DNA from 3 places in the Erwinia sp. AK-PDG3-5 genome. Region 2 is predicted to be linked to each of the others. Evidence: predicted binding sites of a transcription regulator. Region 2 holds the regulator's gene; each other region holds the start of a gene.
What was found. Region 2 encodes LexA, which represses DNA repair genes until DNA is damaged. Its sites were predicted from a motif close to TNCTGTATGTACATACAGNA; they were not measured.

Region 1: a site for LexA is predicted at 4,265-4,284, ahead of AC1UKS_RS12150 (arabinose ABC transporter substrate-binding protein). Genes of this name have one in related genera too.
Region 3: a site for LexA is predicted at 2,265-2,284, ahead of AC1UKS_RS13150 (DinI-like family protein). Genes of this name have one in related genera too.

Annotation. Positions count from the first base shown of each region.
Region 1 covers NZ_CM165967.1:2,647,210-2,653,289, forward strand. The annotation lists gene araC (arabinose operon transcriptional regulator AraC) at 1-476, opposite strand, end outside; gene araH (L-arabinose ABC transporter permease AraH) at 489-1,478, opposite strand; gene araG (L-arabinose ABC transporter ATP-binding protein AraG) at 1,496-3,019, opposite strand; gene AC1UKS_RS12150 (arabinose ABC transporter substrate-binding protein) at 3,089-4,072, opposite strand; gene AC1UKS_RS12155 (ribulokinase) at 4,437-6,080, shown strand, end outside.
Region 2 covers NZ_CM165967.1:4,420,038-4,426,117, reverse strand. The annotation lists gene plsB (glycerol-3-phosphate 1-O-acyltransferase PlsB) at 1-1,063, opposite strand, end outside; gene AC1UKS_RS20690 (diacylglycerol kinase) at 1,192-1,551, shown strand; gene lexA (transcriptional repressor LexA) at 1,668-2,276, shown strand; gene dinF (MATE family efflux transporter DinF) at 2,396-3,718, shown strand; gene AC1UKS_RS20675 (CsbD family protein) at 3,959-4,168, shown strand; gene zur (zinc uptake transcriptional repressor Zur) at 4,287-4,802, opposite strand; gene AC1UKS_RS20665 (conjugal transfer protein TraF) at 5,279-6,080, shown strand, end outside.
Region 3 covers NZ_CM165967.1:2,858,050-2,864,129, reverse strand. The annotation lists gene AC1UKS_RS13165 (glycosyl hydrolase family 28-related protein) at 1-1,147, shown strand, start outside; gene AC1UKS_RS13160 (hypothetical protein) at 1,447-1,644, shown strand; gene AC1UKS_RS13155 (hypothetical protein) at 1,660-1,902, opposite strand; gene AC1UKS_RS13150 (DinI-like family protein) at 1,999-2,244, opposite strand; gene AC1UKS_RS13145 (YgdI/YgdR family lipoprotein) at 2,440-2,664, shown strand; gene AC1UKS_RS13140 (hypothetical protein) at 2,776-3,180, shown strand; gene AC1UKS_RS13135 (MBL fold metallo-hydrolase) at 3,188-3,850, opposite strand; gene ldcA (muramoyltetrapeptide carboxypeptidase) at 3,866-4,786, opposite strand; gene emtA (membrane-bound lytic murein transglycosylase EmtA) at 5,079-5,702, shown strand; gene AC1UKS_RS13120 (flagellar brake protein) at 5,756-6,080, opposite strand, start outside.

The sequences.
Region 1 (6,080 bases), 1.8 Mb from region 2:
TTCATCGCCAGCTCTTCGGCAAAGCGTCGCCCGGAGGTGTGCGTTTGTTCGATGTTGGCAAACAGGCGTTCAAACTCGCCACGCAAGCGTTCCGGCAGCCGCAGCCGGCCAACGCCCTTCTTCTCATCCTGCCACACCAGCCAGTCGCTCCAGTAGGCGCGTGGACGGAAGTAAATCCAGCGGTGGTGCCAGCAGTCGCTTTCTGGCGATCGGCCATAGTAATGCTGGGTTTTTGGCTGGAACAGCAGCAGGTCGCCAGGTTCACAGTCAAAGGCATCCTCACCGTTAAACACCTGGCCCCGCCCTTTAGTGGTCAGGTTAATGATAAAGCCTTTCATGCCCAGCGGACGGTCGATAAAGAAGTCCAGACCATCCCCGGCGTTAATCGGCGTCAGTCCCGCCACCAGCCAGGCATTGAACTGGTAGCCAGGTAACAACGGGTTAGATTGCGCCACGGGCGCTAAGCGATGGTACATAACGCCTCCTGATTAGGCTGCTTTAGCTTTCTGTTTGTAACGGTCGAAAATCACCGCCGCTAACAGTATCAAACCGCGCACCACATACTGTGAGAAAGGCGATATATTCAATAAATTCATCGCATTCTCCACCGTTCCGAGGATCAACACCCCGGCAACCACATAGGAAATTTTGCCGATACCGCCTTTCAACGACACGCCACCCAACACGCAGGCGGAGATCACAATCAGCTCATAGCCCAGTGAGGTCATCGGCTGGCCGCTGGTCATACGCGAGGCCAGAATAATTCCCGCCGCAGCGGAGACCAGACCGGACAGGATAAAGATGATAATGCGGGTGCGCACCACCGGCACCCCGGCCAGACGCGCCGCTTCTTCATTACCGCCAATCGCCAGCGTGTTGCGGCCAAAGGTGGTTTTATTCAGCAGGAAACCAAAGATAATCATGGTGCCGATGGTCAGCCAGACCGGCGCAGGCACGCCGAACCAGTTGGTGTAACCCAGCGCAAAGAAGCGCTCGTCTTCGATACCTACCGCCTGACCATTTGAGAAGATATAGGCCAGCCCGCGCACAATCTGCATCGTCGCCAGGGTAGTGATCAGCGCATTGATTTTCAGCTTAGCGATAACGAAACCGTTCACAAAGCCGCAAACCACGCCCAACAGCAGGCCGGCGAAGATGCCAATCCACAGGCTTTCGGTCATATTGATCACCACCGCAGTGGTGACGCCGGCACAGGCGATAACCGACGCCACCGACAGGTCAAAATCGCCGGAGGCGAGGCAGAACAACATGCCGCAGGCCACCATGCCGGACATCGACATCGCCAGCCCCAGCCCTTTCATATTGATCAGCGACCCGAAGTTCGGTACGAAAATAGTGCAGCCGATAAACAGCACGGCAAACACCACCAGCATACCGAAGTGATCCCAGATGCGGCCCAGATTAATACGCTGGGTTTGTTTCGGTGGCGTCGCGGGTGACGTGGTGTGAGATGACATTTAAATACTCCTTCTTATCAGGCCACAGCTGCGGCGCGTTGAGACGTTTTCGGCATGGCAAGACCAAGGGTCAGCGCTTCGGTGGCCTCGGTATGGCTCAGCTCACCGGCGATTTCGCCCTCTCTCATTACCAGAATGCGATCGGCCAGCCCCATCACTTCAGGCAGGTCGCTGGAGGCAAACAGCACCGCAATGCCCTTTTCTGCCAGCGCATAGATCAGGTTATAAATTTCATTTTTCGCCCCGACATCGATGCCGCGCGTCGGCTCATCCAGCAGGATCACTTTCATCTCTTCAGAGAGCCAGCGGCCAAGAATGGCTTTCTGCTGGTTACCGCCGGAGAGGTTCATGATCAGCTGGTCGGCTGACGGCGTTTTGATATTGAGCGATTTAATGTGCGAGGCGGCATTTTTGCTTTCCCACTGGTTGTCGATCAGACAGCCGGCGGTCAGGTTATTGCGCCTTGCGCTGATATTGATGTTGTCGCGCACCGAGTGAACCGGAATGATGCCGTCCGCCTTACGATCTTCCGGACAAAGCAGGATCCCGGCGCGAATGGCATGGGCCGGCTCCTTGATCACAATCACTTCGCCATCGAGACGCAGTTCGCCGCCGGTCAGCTTAGTGGCGCCAAACAGCCCTTTCATCAGCTCACTGCGACCGGCCCCGACCAGACCGAACAGACCGACGATTTCACCGGCATGCACTTTTAACGAGATCGGCTGACGTACGCCTTTGGCCTGCACGTCATCCAGCTGCAAGCGCACCGCGCCGGTTTCGCGTGGCGAATAGCCATAAATGTCGCCGATTTCGCGGCCGACCATTGCCTGCACCAGCTCGTCGTGGGAGGTGTTTGGCACGTCGTCAAAGGTGCGCACGTAGCGCCCGTCTTTAAATACGGTGATGGCATCGCTGAGGGCAAAGATCTCTTCCATACGGTGCGAAACGTAAAGCACCACGCGGCCCTGCTGGCGCAGCTGGCGGATCACCCGGAACAGGTGTTCAATTTCGCGGGCGGAAAGCGAACTGGTTGGCTCATCAAAGGCGATCACCTTGGCGTTACGCGCCAGCGCCTTGGCGATTTCCACCATCTGCCACTGGCCGAGCGACAGAGATTTCAACGGGGTATCCGGGTCGATATCCATCCCCAGGTTTTTCAGCTGTTCTCCGGCCTCATAGCGCAGCAGTTTACGGTTCACAAAGCCCGCACGTTGCGGCAATTGACCAAGGTAGATGTTCTCCGCTACCGACATTTCCGGTACCAGATGCAGCTCCTGATAAATAATGGCTACCCCCGCATCCAGCGCGTCGGTGGTGTGGGTAAAATTGACGGGCTGCCCCTTCAGGCGGATTTCGCCGCTGGTTGGCTGGTAGCTGCCGCTGAGAATTTTTAACAGCGTGGACTTGCCCGCGCCGTTTTCGCCCATCAGGGCGTGGATCTGGCCCGCGCCACATTCAAAACTGATGTCCTGCAACGCCTTCACGCCTGGAAAGGTTTTCCCGATGCCGTGAAAGCTCAGATATGCGGGTTGCGTACTCATGTTATCTCCTGACCGGTTACCGACCTTCGCAGGGCAACGACACCATTCGCGCCGTTGCCCACGGTGTTGTTACATCAGGCCTTTTTTCGCCAGTTCTGTTTTGAAGTTGTCACGGGTGATCAGCACCACATCGGTCACTTCCGTGAACTTCGGTGGTTCAGCGCCTTTGTTCACCCAGTTGTACAGCATCTGGATGCTCTTATAACCATGCACGTCCGGGCTTGGCAGCAGCGAGCCGTAGAAGCCGGTCGCCTGGCCTTTTGACAGCTCGTTCACCGCATCGACACCGTTGATGCCGATACCGATCACGTCCGGTGCCTTAAAGCCCTGACCTTCCGTCGCACGCACGCCACCCAGGACGGTGTTGTCGTTCATGCCCAGCACCAGCCAGTGTTTCACGCCGGGATGCTGGACCAGCAGGGAGTTACCGGCATCGAACGCGCCAGGGATATCGTTAGATTTGGTGGGCACTTTGTAGATCTGCGCCGCCGGGAAGCCCGCGGCTTTCAGCGCCTCCATTGAGCCGCTGGTACGACGACGCGCGGTATCCAGCTCATCCGCGGTGATCGCCATCACGCCGGTATCCTTCGCCTCCCAGCCGCGTTTTTTCATCTCTTTATACAGTTCCTGCCCCTGACGCTCGCCAATTTTGGTGGCGGCCATCATCACCAGCGGCACGGTGTCCATCGGTTTGCCTTTGGCGGTCACAAACTGGTCATCCACGGCGATGACTTTCAGATCGTAACTGCGGGCCTTGGCAACAATGGCAGAACCGAGCTTCGGATCGGGCGTACAGATAACGAAGCCTTTGGCGCCGCTCGCCGCCAGGCTGTCGATGGCATTGAGGGTTTTTTCACCATCCGGCACGGCAATTTTAATCACTTCAAAGCCCATCTCCTTCCCGGCTTTGTCAGCAAATTTCCACTCGGTCTGGAACCAGGGTTCTTCCGGCTGTTTGACGAGGAAACCGAGTTTCATGGTTTCGGCGATAGCTGATTGTGACATAACGGCTGCAAGGCCAATGGCAGCAAGCGCGTAGGGTATTTTGTGCATGAGGCTCTCCGGCTCAGTTCCCGCTTTTCGGCGGTGTGATGTAAACGGTATCATTCGGAATGCTGCCCACTTAAGGGCTTAAAACAGCAAGTTTTTCGGTCAGGACAGCAGGACCTGTACCGATGAGCGCTAGTTTTAACGGGAACTTACGTGAGAAAGGGAGAGCGGTATCACACCCTGAGATTACAGTTATTCTGTCCATACATTCAGCTAAATTAACCTTCATGTAACCTTTGCGCTACATCACAAAATCCCGCACCATGACAGAAAAGTGCATATTTGCAGCGTCCTTAACCTAACGGCAAACCGCGCCACTTCTTAGGGTAGTCAGACAGGTTTAACCATACCGTCTGGAGAGAAGAACATGCAGTTGGGAGCCATAACAATAGGTCTGGATTTTGGCAGTGATTCGGTTCGTGCTCTGGCGGTGGATTGTGCCAGCGGACAGGAATTGCATTCACAGGTAGTGGCTTACTCTCGCTGGCAAGCCGGGCTTTATTGTCAGAGCCGCATCAACCAGTTCCGCCATCATCCTCAGGACTATATCGACGCCTTTGAACAGGCAATTCGTGACGTTGTCACTAAATTAACCCCCGGGCAGCGCCAAAACGTGGTGGGTATCGGCGTGGATTCTACCGGTTCAACCCCTGCCCCCATCGATCGCCACGGCAACGTGCTGGCATTGCTACCTGAGTTTGCTGAGAACCCCAACGCGATGTTCGTGTTGTGGAAAGACCACACCGCGATAAAAGAAGCCGAAGAGATTAACGCCCTGTGTCATGGCGGAAAGTTCGAAGACTATTCACGCTTTATCGGCGGTATTTACTCTTCCGAATGGTTTTGGGCGAAGATCCTGCACGTCAGCCGTGAAGATCGCGCGGTGCGCGAAGCGGCGGTCTCCTGGATTGAACTGTGTGACTGGGTGCCGGCCTTACTGAGCGGCACCACCGCACCGCAGGATATCCGTCGCGGGCGCTGTGCGGCGGGGCATAAATCCTTATGGCACCCGGAATGGCAAGGCCTGCCGACCCGCGAGTTCCTTGACGCGCTGGACCCGATGCTCACTGAACAGCTGGATACCCCGCTGTTCAACCAGACCTGGACCGCCGATCTCCCGGTTGGCCAGATCACCGCTGAATGGGCCGAACGCCTGGGGCTGCCAGACACCGTGACCCTGTCCGGTGGCGCCTTTGACTGCCATATGGGCGCCGTCGGCGCGGGCGCACGTCCCTATACGCTGGTGAAAGTGATTGGCACTTCTACCTGCGACATTCTGATTGCCGACCCGCAGCGCGTGGGCGATCGCGCCATTAAAGGCATTTGTGGTCAGGTGGACGGCAGCGTGGTGCCGGAGATGATCGGCCTGGAAGCCGGCCAGTCTGCCTTTGGCGATATGTATGCCTGGTTCAGCCGTCTGCTGAGCTGGCCGCTGGATCAGGCGGCTAAAAACAGCCCTGAACTGGCCCCGAGCCTGGCCGCTATCCGCAAAAACCTGCTCAACGATCTCACCAAAGCCTGGGCGGACGATCCGCAGCTGGAGCATCTGCCGGTGGTGCTGGACTGGTTTAACGGTCGCCGTACGCCGTTTGCTAATCAGCGTCTGCAGGGGGTGATCACCGACCTGAATCTGGGCACCGACGCCCCTGCGCTGTTTGGTGGATTTATTGCCGCCACCGCTTTTGGCGCGCGCGCCATTATGGAGTGCTTCGAGCAGCAGGATATCCCGGTCGAAAGCATTCTGACTCTCGGCGGCATTGCCCGTAAATCGCCGGCGATCATGCAGGTGTGTTGCGATGTGATGAACCGCCCGCTGGATATTGTCGCCTCTGACGAGTGCTGCGCGCTGGGCGCGGCGATTTTTGCCGCCGTCGCCGCCGGTGTCTACCCGGACGTCCCGTCCGCGCAACAAAAGATGGCCAGCCCGATTGCCACCACCTTGCAGCCCGACGCCAGCCGCGTCGATCGCTATCAACAGCTTTATCAACGTTACCTTCAGTGGTGTGAAGTG
Region 2 (6,080 bases):
GGCGGATAAAGAATGCGCCCAGACGGCGGAAAATCGGGCCCGCTGGCCAGAAGTTCAGGTTGATACCGGCGGCAATGTGCGGTGGCACCAGGCCCTGGTGATACAGCACATAAGAGAGCAGCAGGTAGTCCATATGGCTGCGGTGGCAGGGCACGTAGACGATCTCGTGGCCGTCTTGCGCCAGCTGACGCACGCGCTCGCCGCCGTTGACGTTGATGCCCTGATACAGCTTGCTCCACGTCCAGCCCATGATGCGGTCCGTCAGACGGATGGCTTCATAAGAGAAGTCGGCGGCGATCTCTTCCATCAGCTCAACGGCGTTCTGCTGGGCTTTTTCATGGGAGATTTTCTTGCTGCGCGCTTCGTCTTCCACTGCTTTAGCGATAGCTTTGGACTGCAGCAGTTTATTGAACAGATCCTGACGCACCGGCAAACGCGGGCCAATGGCCGCCAGGCGCTGACGGGCAAAGTGCATGCGTGCCACGCGCGCCAGTTTTTGCGCAATGATTTTGTCGGTGCCGTGTTCCGTTGCCATACGGCGCAGGGAAACCATCGGTGAGAAGCGGACAAAGCTGTCGCGGCCTAACCACAGCACGGCAAAGAATTTTTGGATGCCATTCAATACGCGCAGATGAGGCTGATCGTCGCCCTGCACTTCGCGGCCTGGTGCACGGCCAAACATCACGGATACCGGCACCATCTGCACGTCCAGCAGCGGGTTGCTGCGGTGCAAATCGAGGTATTCGTGGAACAGTTTTACCGATTCGACGTTAGGCACGAAATAGGGGAATACGCGTGGGCCGTCATGGATAAACACATGACGTGGCAAAACCGTACCGTCGATTTCCAGCGGATCTAAAGGATCGGGCAGATCCTGTTTACGGCATTGCTCACGCAACGCCAGCAGATCGGCCTTTGAATCATAAGGCAGCACATACATAATAGGGCGCGATGTATCCAGCGCCAGCTCGGAAACCGGCTCGGCGGGAATCGCTTTACTTTTTACCAGGAATTTTACTGGTAAATTCAATAAGTTATAATATAAGTTACGCCAACCTGACATAGATACCATGAAGCCTCTTGTTAGCAAAGCGCCGCAAGCATACCAGAAAGCGCCAGTGAGATCTGTGGTGTTGCAAAATGTGCGCCACCCAGACATTGACGTTAAACATCTCAAAGGGTTCCCTGATTATGGCAAATAACGTCACCGGATTGACTCGCATCATTAATGCAGCCGGTTATTCGTGGAAAGGAATACGCGCCGCCTGGCAAAACGAAGCGGCTTTTCGCCAGGAAGCGGTGGCCGGCATTGTCGCGGTGATTGTGGCGTGCTGGCTGGATGTGGACGCCGTCACCCGGGTGCTGCTGATTGGGTCGGTGATGTTGGTGATCATTGTTGAAATCCTTAACAGCGCGCTGGAAGCGGTGGTCGACCGCATTGGCAGCGAGATGCATCCTTTATCGGGTCGCGCCAAAGATATGGGCTCCGCTGCCGTCTTGCTGACGATATTACTCGCTGTTTTCGTCTGGGTAATGCTGCTAATTCCCTGATTACGGCGCGTTTTCCATAATCTGACAAACTGCTGTTTTTTCCGCATCTTTAGGTTTTCAACGCACAAATACCTGTATATACTCACAGCTGACTGTATAAACAACCAGGGGGCGGGATGAAAGCACTAACTGCAAGGCAGCAGCAGGTCTATGACCTGATACGCGACCACATTAACCAGACCGGCATGCCACCGACGCGGGCAGAAATCGCTGCACAGCTCGGTTTCCGTTCCCCGAATGCGGCTGAAGAGCATCTCAAAGCGCTGGCACGTAAAGGCGTGATCGAGATTGTTTCCGGCGCCTCTCGCGGTATCCGTCTGATGATGGAAGAAGAGGAAGGGTTGCCGCTGATTGGCCGTGTCGCCGCAGGTGAACCTTTGCTGGCGCAAGAGCACATTGAAGGCCACTACAAGGTGGATCCTGAACTGTTCAAGCCGGGCGCCGACTTCCTGCTGCGTGTTAGCGGCATGTCGATGAAAGATATCGGGATTATGGACGGCGATCTGTTAGCTGTGCACAAGACTCAGGATGTGCGTAACGGCCAGGTCGTGGTAGCGCGCATTGACGATGAGGTGACGGTAAAGCGCCTTAAAAAGCAGGGCAATATCGTGCATCTGCTGCCTGAAAACGGCGAATTCCAACCGATCGTGGTCGATCTGCGCTTGCAGACCCTGTCGATTGAAGGTCTGGCCGTCGGTGTAATCCGCAACGGCAACTGGCTGTAAACGCCTGACCTTAACGCGCTGCTTTCGCGGCGCGTTTCTCTTTTGGTAAGCTGTATGCCTTATTGACTGGCATATTCAGCTTGCGTGATGCTTTTAAGCCAGTCGCACAGTGGATGACCATGCGATTATTTTCTCCCTCAGATAACCAACTCTGGCGGCTGGCGCTGCCAATGATCCTGTCGAATATCTCCGTGCCCTTGCTGGGCCTGGTGGATACCGCGGTCATTGGTCACCTTGACAGTCCTTCCTACCTCGGCGGCGTTGCCGTGGGCACTACCGCGACCAGCTTCCTGTTTATGCTGCTGCTGTTCCTGCGGATGAGCACCACCGGATTAACGGCGCAGGCCTTTGGTGCGGGTGATAAACCTGCGCTGGCACGTGCACTGATGCAACCGCTATTGATTGCCCTGGCGGCTGGCCTGCTGTTCATTCTGCTGAAATCCCCGCTTAACCACCTGGCGCTCTCTGTCGTGGGTGGCGATCCTGCCGTGCTGCATCAGGCCACCCTGTTCATGAATATCCGCTGGTTAAGTGCACCTGCGACGCTTGCCAACCTGGTATTACTGGGCTGGCTGCTGGGCGTACAGTATGCCCGTGCACCGGTGATCCTGCTGGTTGTGGGAAACCTGGTCAACATCGTGCTGGATCTGTGGTTCGTGATGGGGCTGGGCTGGGGCGTACAGGGTGCGGCGGCGGCCACGGCGATTGCAGAATACGTCACGCTGGCGATTGGGCTGGTGATGGTCTGGCGGGTGCTGAAACTGCGGGGCATTTCGCTGCCGATGCTGAAAACCGCCTGGCAGGGCAATTTCGGCCGGCTGCTGCGGCTGAATCGCGACATTATGTTGCGCTCTTTACTGCTGCAACTGTGCTTTGTTTCGTTGACGATATTGGGGGCGCGGCTGGGCAGTGAGGTCGTCGCCGTCAACGCCGTATTGCTGATGTTCCTGACCTTCACCGCTTACGCGCTGGACGGCTTTGCCTATGCGGTAGAAGCCTGCTCCGGCGAAGCCTATGGGGCAAAGGACGCAAAAAGGTTGCTGCTGATTTGGCACGCGGCCTGCCGTCAGGCAGGACTGGTGGCGCTGGCCTTCTCGATTATCTATGGACTGACCGGCACGCATATTGTTGCCTTACTGACCTCCATCCCTGAGCTGCAGCAGCAGGCTGACACCTATCTGTTCTGGCAGATTGTCCTGCCGGTCTGCGGGGTCTGGTGTTATCTGCTGGATGGCATGTTTATTGGTGCTACGCGCGCCAGTGAAATGCGCAATGGCATGCTGATTGCGGCACTGGGCTACGGCGCGACGCTGTTCACCGTGCCGGCGTTAGGCAACCATGGTCTGTGGCTGGCCGTTACCGTGTTCCTGCTGCTGCGTGGGCTGACGTTGTGGCTCATCTGGCGCAGGCACTGGCGCAACAACAGTTGGTTTGCGGGCTGAAATAATTCGTTACACCCACCTGCCGCTTCGTTATCTGCTGATCTCCCTGCCTTTTTTCACTTTTCGCTGTCACTTTTAGCTAAAAATGTGGCTTTATCTTTCGCCATTACGGGCAAACTCGCCATCATCTACTACAATTATCTGTACGTTAAGCAGTTAAGCAGCGTTTTATGTTGCTGCTGTGTGGTCTGCAAAGACGAAATCCCTAAAGCTGTGAACCTAAGGTTGAGGAGTTATAAGATGAACAAAGACGAAGCCAGCGGTAACTGGAAACAGTTGAAAGGTAAATTTAAAGAAAAATGGGGCAAGCTGACTGATGACGATCTGACCGTCGTCGAAGGTAAACGCGATCAGCTTGTAGGCAAGATTCAGGAACGCTACGGATATGGCAAAGAGCAAGCAGAGAAGGAACTCGGTGAGTGGGAAACCCACAATAACCACCGTTTCTGATTTGCAGCAAAATCTCTGACAGGATTCTGGACGATGCTCCTACCCCGGCACAAGGACAGTGCCACTTAATTCCCCGGCACTTCACCTTCATTACTTCAGCATTCACTGCGATGATGCTCTACTTGCCACGCTTCTTGCTGGCGACAGTATGATCGTGCTGGCATGCATCCTGATGCGTACAAGCTTCCACTTCGACACAACCCCGGCACAACCCATGAGCTTCGATAACACTGTTAGCCAGTGCGAATCCCGAAGTCAGGGCCAGCATTTTCAAAATGTTTTCCACCCCTTCAGCCTGTTGCTCTGCAACCGACCCGCAGCGATCGCAAATCAGCATCGCAGAAGTATGGGAAGGTTGTTCGAAATGATGGCAGACCACGTAGCTGTTGGTGGACTCAACGCGGTGCACAAATCCCTGTTCGAGCAGAAAATCCAGCGCGCGATAAACCGTTGGCGGCTTCGCCTGAGGCTCGCTTGCCCGCAGCAGATCCAGCAGGTCATAGGCGCTGATTGCCCCATGGTGCTGGCTCATCAGCCGCAATACTTCCATACGCTGAGGCGTCAGTCTGACGTTACGTTGCTGGCACAGGGCTTCAGCCTGCGACAGGATTTTTTCAGGACTGCTTACGTTCATAACTTTCCCCTCAGGTCAGATCGGTTTGTTATGTTATCACGTCCACCGAAAATCGCCGAATCCCGCCTTAACGCGTCAATCCGCCGGCTGTTACCGTTTAACAGACTGAAAAAACTCTTAAAATGAGTGGTATTTCCCTCAAGAGAAAACGGTTAGCGATACTGATTGGTTAAAGAGTTTCAAACCGTGCCATAAAATTTCTATAAAACTCTATTAATGTAATTTGCAGGCTGTAACGTTACTGACTACCTTTTTACTGGGCGTTACAGCGATCCTGGCCTTAAATGACGGGATCAAAATGCTTATTGATTAGCCTGATAACAGATAAACAAACAGCCAATGAGCAGATAAGCCCCACCATTGTTACTTACTTCACAGCAATGAAATGTTGCCTTTGTGTCCATTATTCAGGCAGCAGAAATCTTCACGCCTGAACGGGCGTTTTTCCTCTTTTGTCACGGTGGGTTCTAGGTAAAATGGCGAAATTAATCCGTAAGTTGAACAGTTTTTCCCGTCCTGCAGTTTTTCCCATAGTGTTTCTGGCCCCCCTTAGCGCGTTAGCCGCTGGCAACTATTACGATGCCCGTAATGACGCCATGGGTGGGACGGGTGTGGCTTCCTCTACTTACGGCACGGCGGTGCTGGCTAACCCCGCGTTAATGACTAAAGCAAAACCGGATGACACGGTCAGCGTGATCTTTCCGGCTGCCGGTCTGCAGGTGACGGATAAAAATAATCTGGTGGATAAAGTTGATGACCTGACCGACAGCGTCGATCGCTATCAGGACATTGCCAACAACATCACCAGCTTTGCGGATTACCCAAAAGTGCAGGCGGCGGCTGGCGATTTGGCCAGTCAGCTGCGCGGTATCAAGGGGAATCAGGCCCACGGCACGGCGGGCGCGGCGTTTGCGGTAACCATTCCCAATGAAACGCTGCCATTTGCTTTCGTGACCAAGGCCTACGGCACCGCGCACGTTACGGCAGATGTCACCCAAAGCGATATTGATTATCTTCAGGGCGTCGCCGATGGCACCGTATTCCCACTGCCGGGCGATCAGAGCAAGCTGACATCGGCTGGCCTCGGACGTGGCGCGATTGTTTATGATTACGGTGTGGCGGTTGCGCACGAGTTCAACATCGCAGGCCATCCGGTTTCCTTTGGCGTCACGCCAAAGCTGCAGAAAACCTACCTGTATAACTACAGCGCCTCGGTTTATAACTACGACAAATCAGATTTCACCAACGGTCGTTACAAAAACACCAACAGCGGCTTCA
Region 3 (6,080 bases), 1.6 Mb from region 2:
TGAGAACACCACCATCGAAGGGGAGTTCGTTAATATCCGCTGTTTTCGCGTGCAGTATAACGGCGGCACGGCGGTGAAACTGCTGGATACCCTCGACACGCGATTCGACCAAATCTATTCGCAAAATACCTATGCGCGGGTCTTTGACGTCAGCTGGTCAAACTCGCCAAACGGCGTCTGGGATCACTCGACCGCCATTGAGCTGTCGAATGCCAACTTCCAGTACGGTTATGGCGATGCCACGCTGAAGATGCCGCGATTAACCCAGGGGCTGATCCGCAACGTCTGGGTTGAACATACCCGCTTCCCCGGTGATTTAAGCAACGGCCAGTGGATTATCGATGCCCTGAGCCTGGAGGATTGCGCCAATCCGCTGCTGTTGAATAACAGCCGGGTGCTGCTGCGTCAGCTCAGCCTGCAGGCCGGGGCGACGGTCAATCTGGACAATACCTCCGATCGCTGGCTGTCAGGCTATGAGAGCGGCTGGCGCCGTGATGAAAACTTCGGCACCACCATGACCGGGTCGATGAAAGCCGGCTGGTACAGCGGCTATAAGCTCAGTAATACCTCGGATACCGATAAATGGTATCGCATCGGCAAATTTGTCTTCCCGAAAGCTAATCAGCAATGGACGCTGGAGATGGTCAGCAAACAGTCAACGGCCAATCCTTCCGGCACCGCGGCCAGCCCGCTGCAAACCATCTCGTCGGGCGTCACCTACCTGAATCTGCAGCGCTGCGTCAGCGCGGTGTGGGCCGATATGTTCCATCGCGGCACCACGGCGGTGGTTGACGTCAAGTATGCGCGCAGCTATCAGAATATCGTCGAGGTCTGGGTGAAGCTGAAAGCGGGCAGTGGCGACACCATGTTTAACGTGCGATCGACCGGGCCAACGCGGTTTGAAGCCGGGGAGTGTTCCTTATTTACACCGGATCTGTCGGAGGTTACCGATCTGACCACCGTCGGCACGGTCACGCCCAACGCGCGCTTAAGTTTCCATAACGGCCTGGCGGGCATCGGCGCCAATGAAAATGGGGTCGTGACCTTAGCGACAACGGAGTCGGCATCCCCGGTCAGCGCGGCCCCGGTGGGGTATATCACCCTGAACGTTAACGGCATAGATCGTAAATTCCCTTACTTCAGCTGAATAGTAGCTTGCTAACTAAAACCGCCTGCTGAGGGCGGTTTTTTTTCGTCTGAGGATTTTAAGCGAACTTTTCCTGCGAAAGGGCTGGTAGTCAGTGCCAAAGGGTGAAATAGTGCTGATTCATCACCAGGATTAATCTGTTTTTTGCGGTGATTTTTTCTGATTTGGGCGGATAAAACCCCTTTTTGGTCAAAAGTGCGTAAAAAACGGACGCTTTTACACTCCGGTAGAAATCGGGGGTTGAGATGGCGGAGTGTTGATCCGTAAAATAGGGCCAAAACGCAAATCAGGAGAATTCTGTGTCAGAAGCTGCTTCAATCGAAGATAACCCCAACCGACTGGAAGAAGCGAAAAACATCGCTTTGGGCTGGCGTATTGTAGGCAATATCGAACCGCAGACGCTGGAAGATGCCATTCAAATGCTGCGCGACAGTGCGGCCCATGCCGCGAAAGTCTACGAATTGTTGTATGCGGAAATTGCTCAACGGGCGAAATAGTCCGGCTACTGCGTATTATGCCGTCTGTGCCAGACCCGGAGAGCGAGAGTCACGCCACGCCTCCCAGCATCTTGCAGGATCGATATCACGGTATCCTCGTGACGGATCCATCCCCCGGACAAGGTCGTCCGGCACAGAAATGCAGGTGGCATTATCACGAATTTTTTCCACTTCCTGCTGCGTCAACCCACTGCCTTTTTGCTTTTCAGCGTTCACCAGTAAACTGACCAGTGACGGAATATAAAGTACTGCCATCATCGCATTCCCATTCGTTATGCCCTGGGAACATCTTCGGCTCAGCGGGTGAAAACTTTAGCGGTGGACGCGCATAGTGTGAAAAATGCCCACCCTCGTTTAAAATTCTTCTGACACCAGCCACTGATCGGCTTCATCGAACATCTCTTCAATGATCCGCAGCATCACTGACTTGTCACTCTTACTGGCATCGGTTTTCACGCCATTAGCCTGCATCGGTTTTACCTTCACTTCGGCAGCCGGGAAAACGCGTTGAATACGCTTCTCCAGCTCGTTCAGAATTAATTCCTGCGCATTGGGCAATCCGGCAACGTTGCGCTTATCATAAGTCAGTTCTACAAACATGGGGTTATCCTGGTTATAAATGCTGGATAAAAATACAGTTAATAGCCGCAACCTTCAATGAAAATTTGCCCTCCAGGAATAAACTGAAAAATGGCATTGGGCGGCTAATCTGAGAAGCGGACGCAACATTCATCAAATTAACGAAAATCACCAGGCTACACTGCACACTGTTGAATCCAATGAAGGAAATTTAAAATGAAAAAAGTAGCTTGTGCACTGACCTTACTCGTTGGCGGATTGCTGCTGGCAGGCTGTTCCAGCGACCATGTACTGCAGATGAAGGATGGCAGCACCGTGGTGGTCCAGGGGAAACCTGAAGTCGATAAAGCCACCGGCATGGTGATGTATACCGATGAAAACGGTAAGCAGCAGGCGGTGAATCAGGATCAGATCAAAGAGATGAACTCGCTGAATAATTAATCTCTGCCGGGGATTTCGTAACACTTAAGGCAAACGTGGGTAGCGTCCTGTGGTAGGCTTTCTGACATATAGTCAATCAAATCAGAGAGAATCGCCCGGAGACCGCTGCCCATGTTCCGCACTATCGCCACTGGATGTTTGCTCGTCTGTGCCACCTTTGCTGCACAGGCTAACAACGACACGCCGCCACTCAACACCGAATTTCAGATTACCTGCCCAGGCCGCCCAACGATGACAGTCACCCAGGCGCAATACGGCCTGACCACCCTTATGTGGCCGGGCGATAATTTCCAGATTGCGGCGGGTAATCAGCGTTCCAAAACGGATAACGGGGTCAAGGTGTCGATCGTGCTGTTCCGCAATGGCGATCAGATGGTGGTGAACACCTCAGACGATGACACCTTCTTCTCCTACAGCGGCGTACAAAAACTGGTGCCCTGTAGCCGCAGCCGCGAGCGTGAAAACAGCGCGGTCGATCTGCAACGTACCGATTCGTCCGGCAACGTCGCCTCCTGATCGCCCGCTAGTCAGGTAGCCGCTGGCGCAGATCCAGCGGCGAACTCTCCGCCTCATCCAGCAACGCCAGCCATTCGCGCATCGTCACTTCCTGCCAGGACAAATGTCCGGCGGTGGTGCCCATCAACACTACGTCGGGCCTTAGCGCCCGATAGAACTCAATCGACTTTTTCAAATCCGCTTCGTTGCTTTCCGGCACCAACACCGTCACCCAGCGATCGTGTGACATGGTGATGGTGTCGCCAACAAACAGATAGGTTTTGCCAAAGGGGGAGGCATACAGATAGCTGGTGCTGCCCGGCGTATGGCCCGGCGTGGGAACCACGTGAAAGCTGCCACAGTGCAGCTCAGCCTGATTGAAGGTGTCGTCAGCCTCGACATACGGACTGATCGCGCCCAGCGCCTTGTTATGACAATACAAGGCCGCGTTAAAGCGCGTTTGCAGTAAACGGGCACCCGGCCCGGCTTCATGGGAGTGGGTCAGATAATGGCGGATAATCCCGCCCAAATCTTCAATCGCCTGGTGGTCGTTCAGATTCTCCACGCGGGAAATCAGTAAGTTTCCCCGCGTATGCTGCAGCAAAAATCCATGCATCATCAGTTCCGGCTCATGTTCACTGGCCGGAAACTCCGGGGTTGAAACCCAGAGATCCTCGTACAACTGCTTCATGGGCGCTCCGGATGGTTAACGAAGCGTAGGGTGCCCTGATAGCGTCAGCGTGCTGCTTGAACCCTTGACCTGTAAATGTCCCTGCGCGCCTAACGGTAGCGTCACGGTATTCCAGTGATGGCCAAATTCAAGACCGGTAACCAGCGGTACGCCCGTTACCTGACGAATCAGCGTCCAGACGCTGTCGAAGTCATAGCCATTGTCATAATCGGTGAGTGTCGCGCCGGTAAAGCTGCCGGTCACAATTGCCTTCTGTCGTGCCAGGATGCCGCTCTGTGCCAGCTGAAGAAGCATTCTCTCCACGCGGAAAGGATGCTCATTCACATCCTCAATCACCAGGATGCCGTCTTCAATCTCAGGCAGCCAGGGTGTGCCCATCATCGAGGCAATCATCGCCAGGTTACCGCCCCAGACGGTGCCCTGCGCGTCGATATCCTGTGGCTGCGTTTCCCAGCTAAGGGTTAATTTAGGCGAAGTCAGCGCGCGCCAAAAGTGGTCAACGGTGAAATCAGATAAAACCTCAGCGCCAAAATTGCCGGTCAGCATCGGACCACTGAAGGAAATGGCACCCTGTTTCAGCAGCGGAAGCTGGATGGCGGTGAAGTCGCTGTGGCCACACAGCGCCACCGGCTGGTCCTTCAGGCGGGCAGCGACGGCGGCAAAATCAATCTGCGGCAGCAGCCGGGTCGCGCCATAACCGCCGCGCACCGCCAGCAGGATATCCGGCAGATCCTCCATCTGCGCCAGACGGTTAATATCCTGCAAACGTTCGGCGTCATCCCCGGCAAAGCGCTGGTCACGGCGGGCAATCACCTCGGTATTCACCACGTGATGCCCTTGATCCTGCAAGCGTTTTACCGCCAGCAGCGCGGCAGGCTGATTATGGCAATAGCCAGAAGGAGCAATCAGATGAAAAGTGCGCGGAGTAACGGACATAATGTTCACTTTAATCCTCGGTGCGGCGAAAGATCGGCCGGATTTCAACGGCATTTTGCAGGCAGCGCGAAAAAAAAGTCGCCTTCAATCACAATCTGTGTGATTTTTATCCACTTCGAAAGGAATTTTTTTACGCCACTGACGGTCCAATACCCCTGATGATGACGAAAAGCGCAGGTGAAGTCACCCGCAAGCGCGTCAAATTCAGAGTTTCGGTAATTTTCTTTTGTCCGGCGCACGCTATTGTAAGGCGCGAGGCTAAGGCTCAGAGGATGAAAACAGCGTGAGAAAAGTGAAAACGGTTGCGATACTGGGCGTGTTACTGCTGGCGGGATGTGCCAGTGAACCGCATAAACAAACAATAACTCAGCAGCAAACGCCGTTAACCCAGGCGCCGCCAGAAAAGGTGGCTCAGGCCTGGTCGATGTTCACGGAGAGCGCAGCAAACAACTACGGGGTCGATCCAAAGCTGGTAGATGCCATTATTTCAGTGGAATCGGGCGGCAATCCAACGGTAGTCAGTAAGTCGAATGCCATTGGATTGATGCAGATTAAAGCCTCAACAGCAGGCCGTGAAGTGTACCGGGTTCAGGGAAGAAGAGGGCAGCCAAGCAGTAAAGAGCTGCGCGATCCGGTGAGGAACATTGATATTGGTACGGCGTATCTGAAGATCCTGCAGGATCAGTCGCTGGCTGGCATCCGCGATCCGAAAACGCTGCGTTACGCCACCATCGTGTCGTATGCCAATGGTGCCGGTGCGTTGCTGAGAACCTTCTCACGCGATCGGGATCAGGCGATTGCCATGATTAACTCAATGTCGCCGGAAGAGTTTTACCAGCACGTGCAGAATAAGCATCCTGCTGCTCAGGCACCGCGTTATCTGTGGAAAGTGACCACCGCGTATCGCACCATCTAAAATGTCCGGCGTGCTGACTGCTCAGCGCGCCGGCTGTTCTTCAGGTCGGCAATTTACTGGAAGCGAGTGGCTTTATCGCGCGCCAGGCGTTCAAGAGAGAAAATCACCTGCTGAAGCGAACGTTCTTCGCCCGCATTTAATGAACTGAAGCGGAAGCTCAGACGTGGGGTGACCACGGTTTCATTCTTATTGCCGACAATGCTGCGCTTACCGACGTTGATCAGATGCGCATCCACTTCAAAACGGCCATATTCCCCCAGCTCAACGCGCAGCTTCTTAAACTGCTCGCCACCGTGCAGCCCTTCCGGGAGCGGCGAATCGCCTAATACGCCAATGCCGCCGAGTGACAAATCCTGCAGACGCATCCGGCCTTCGCCG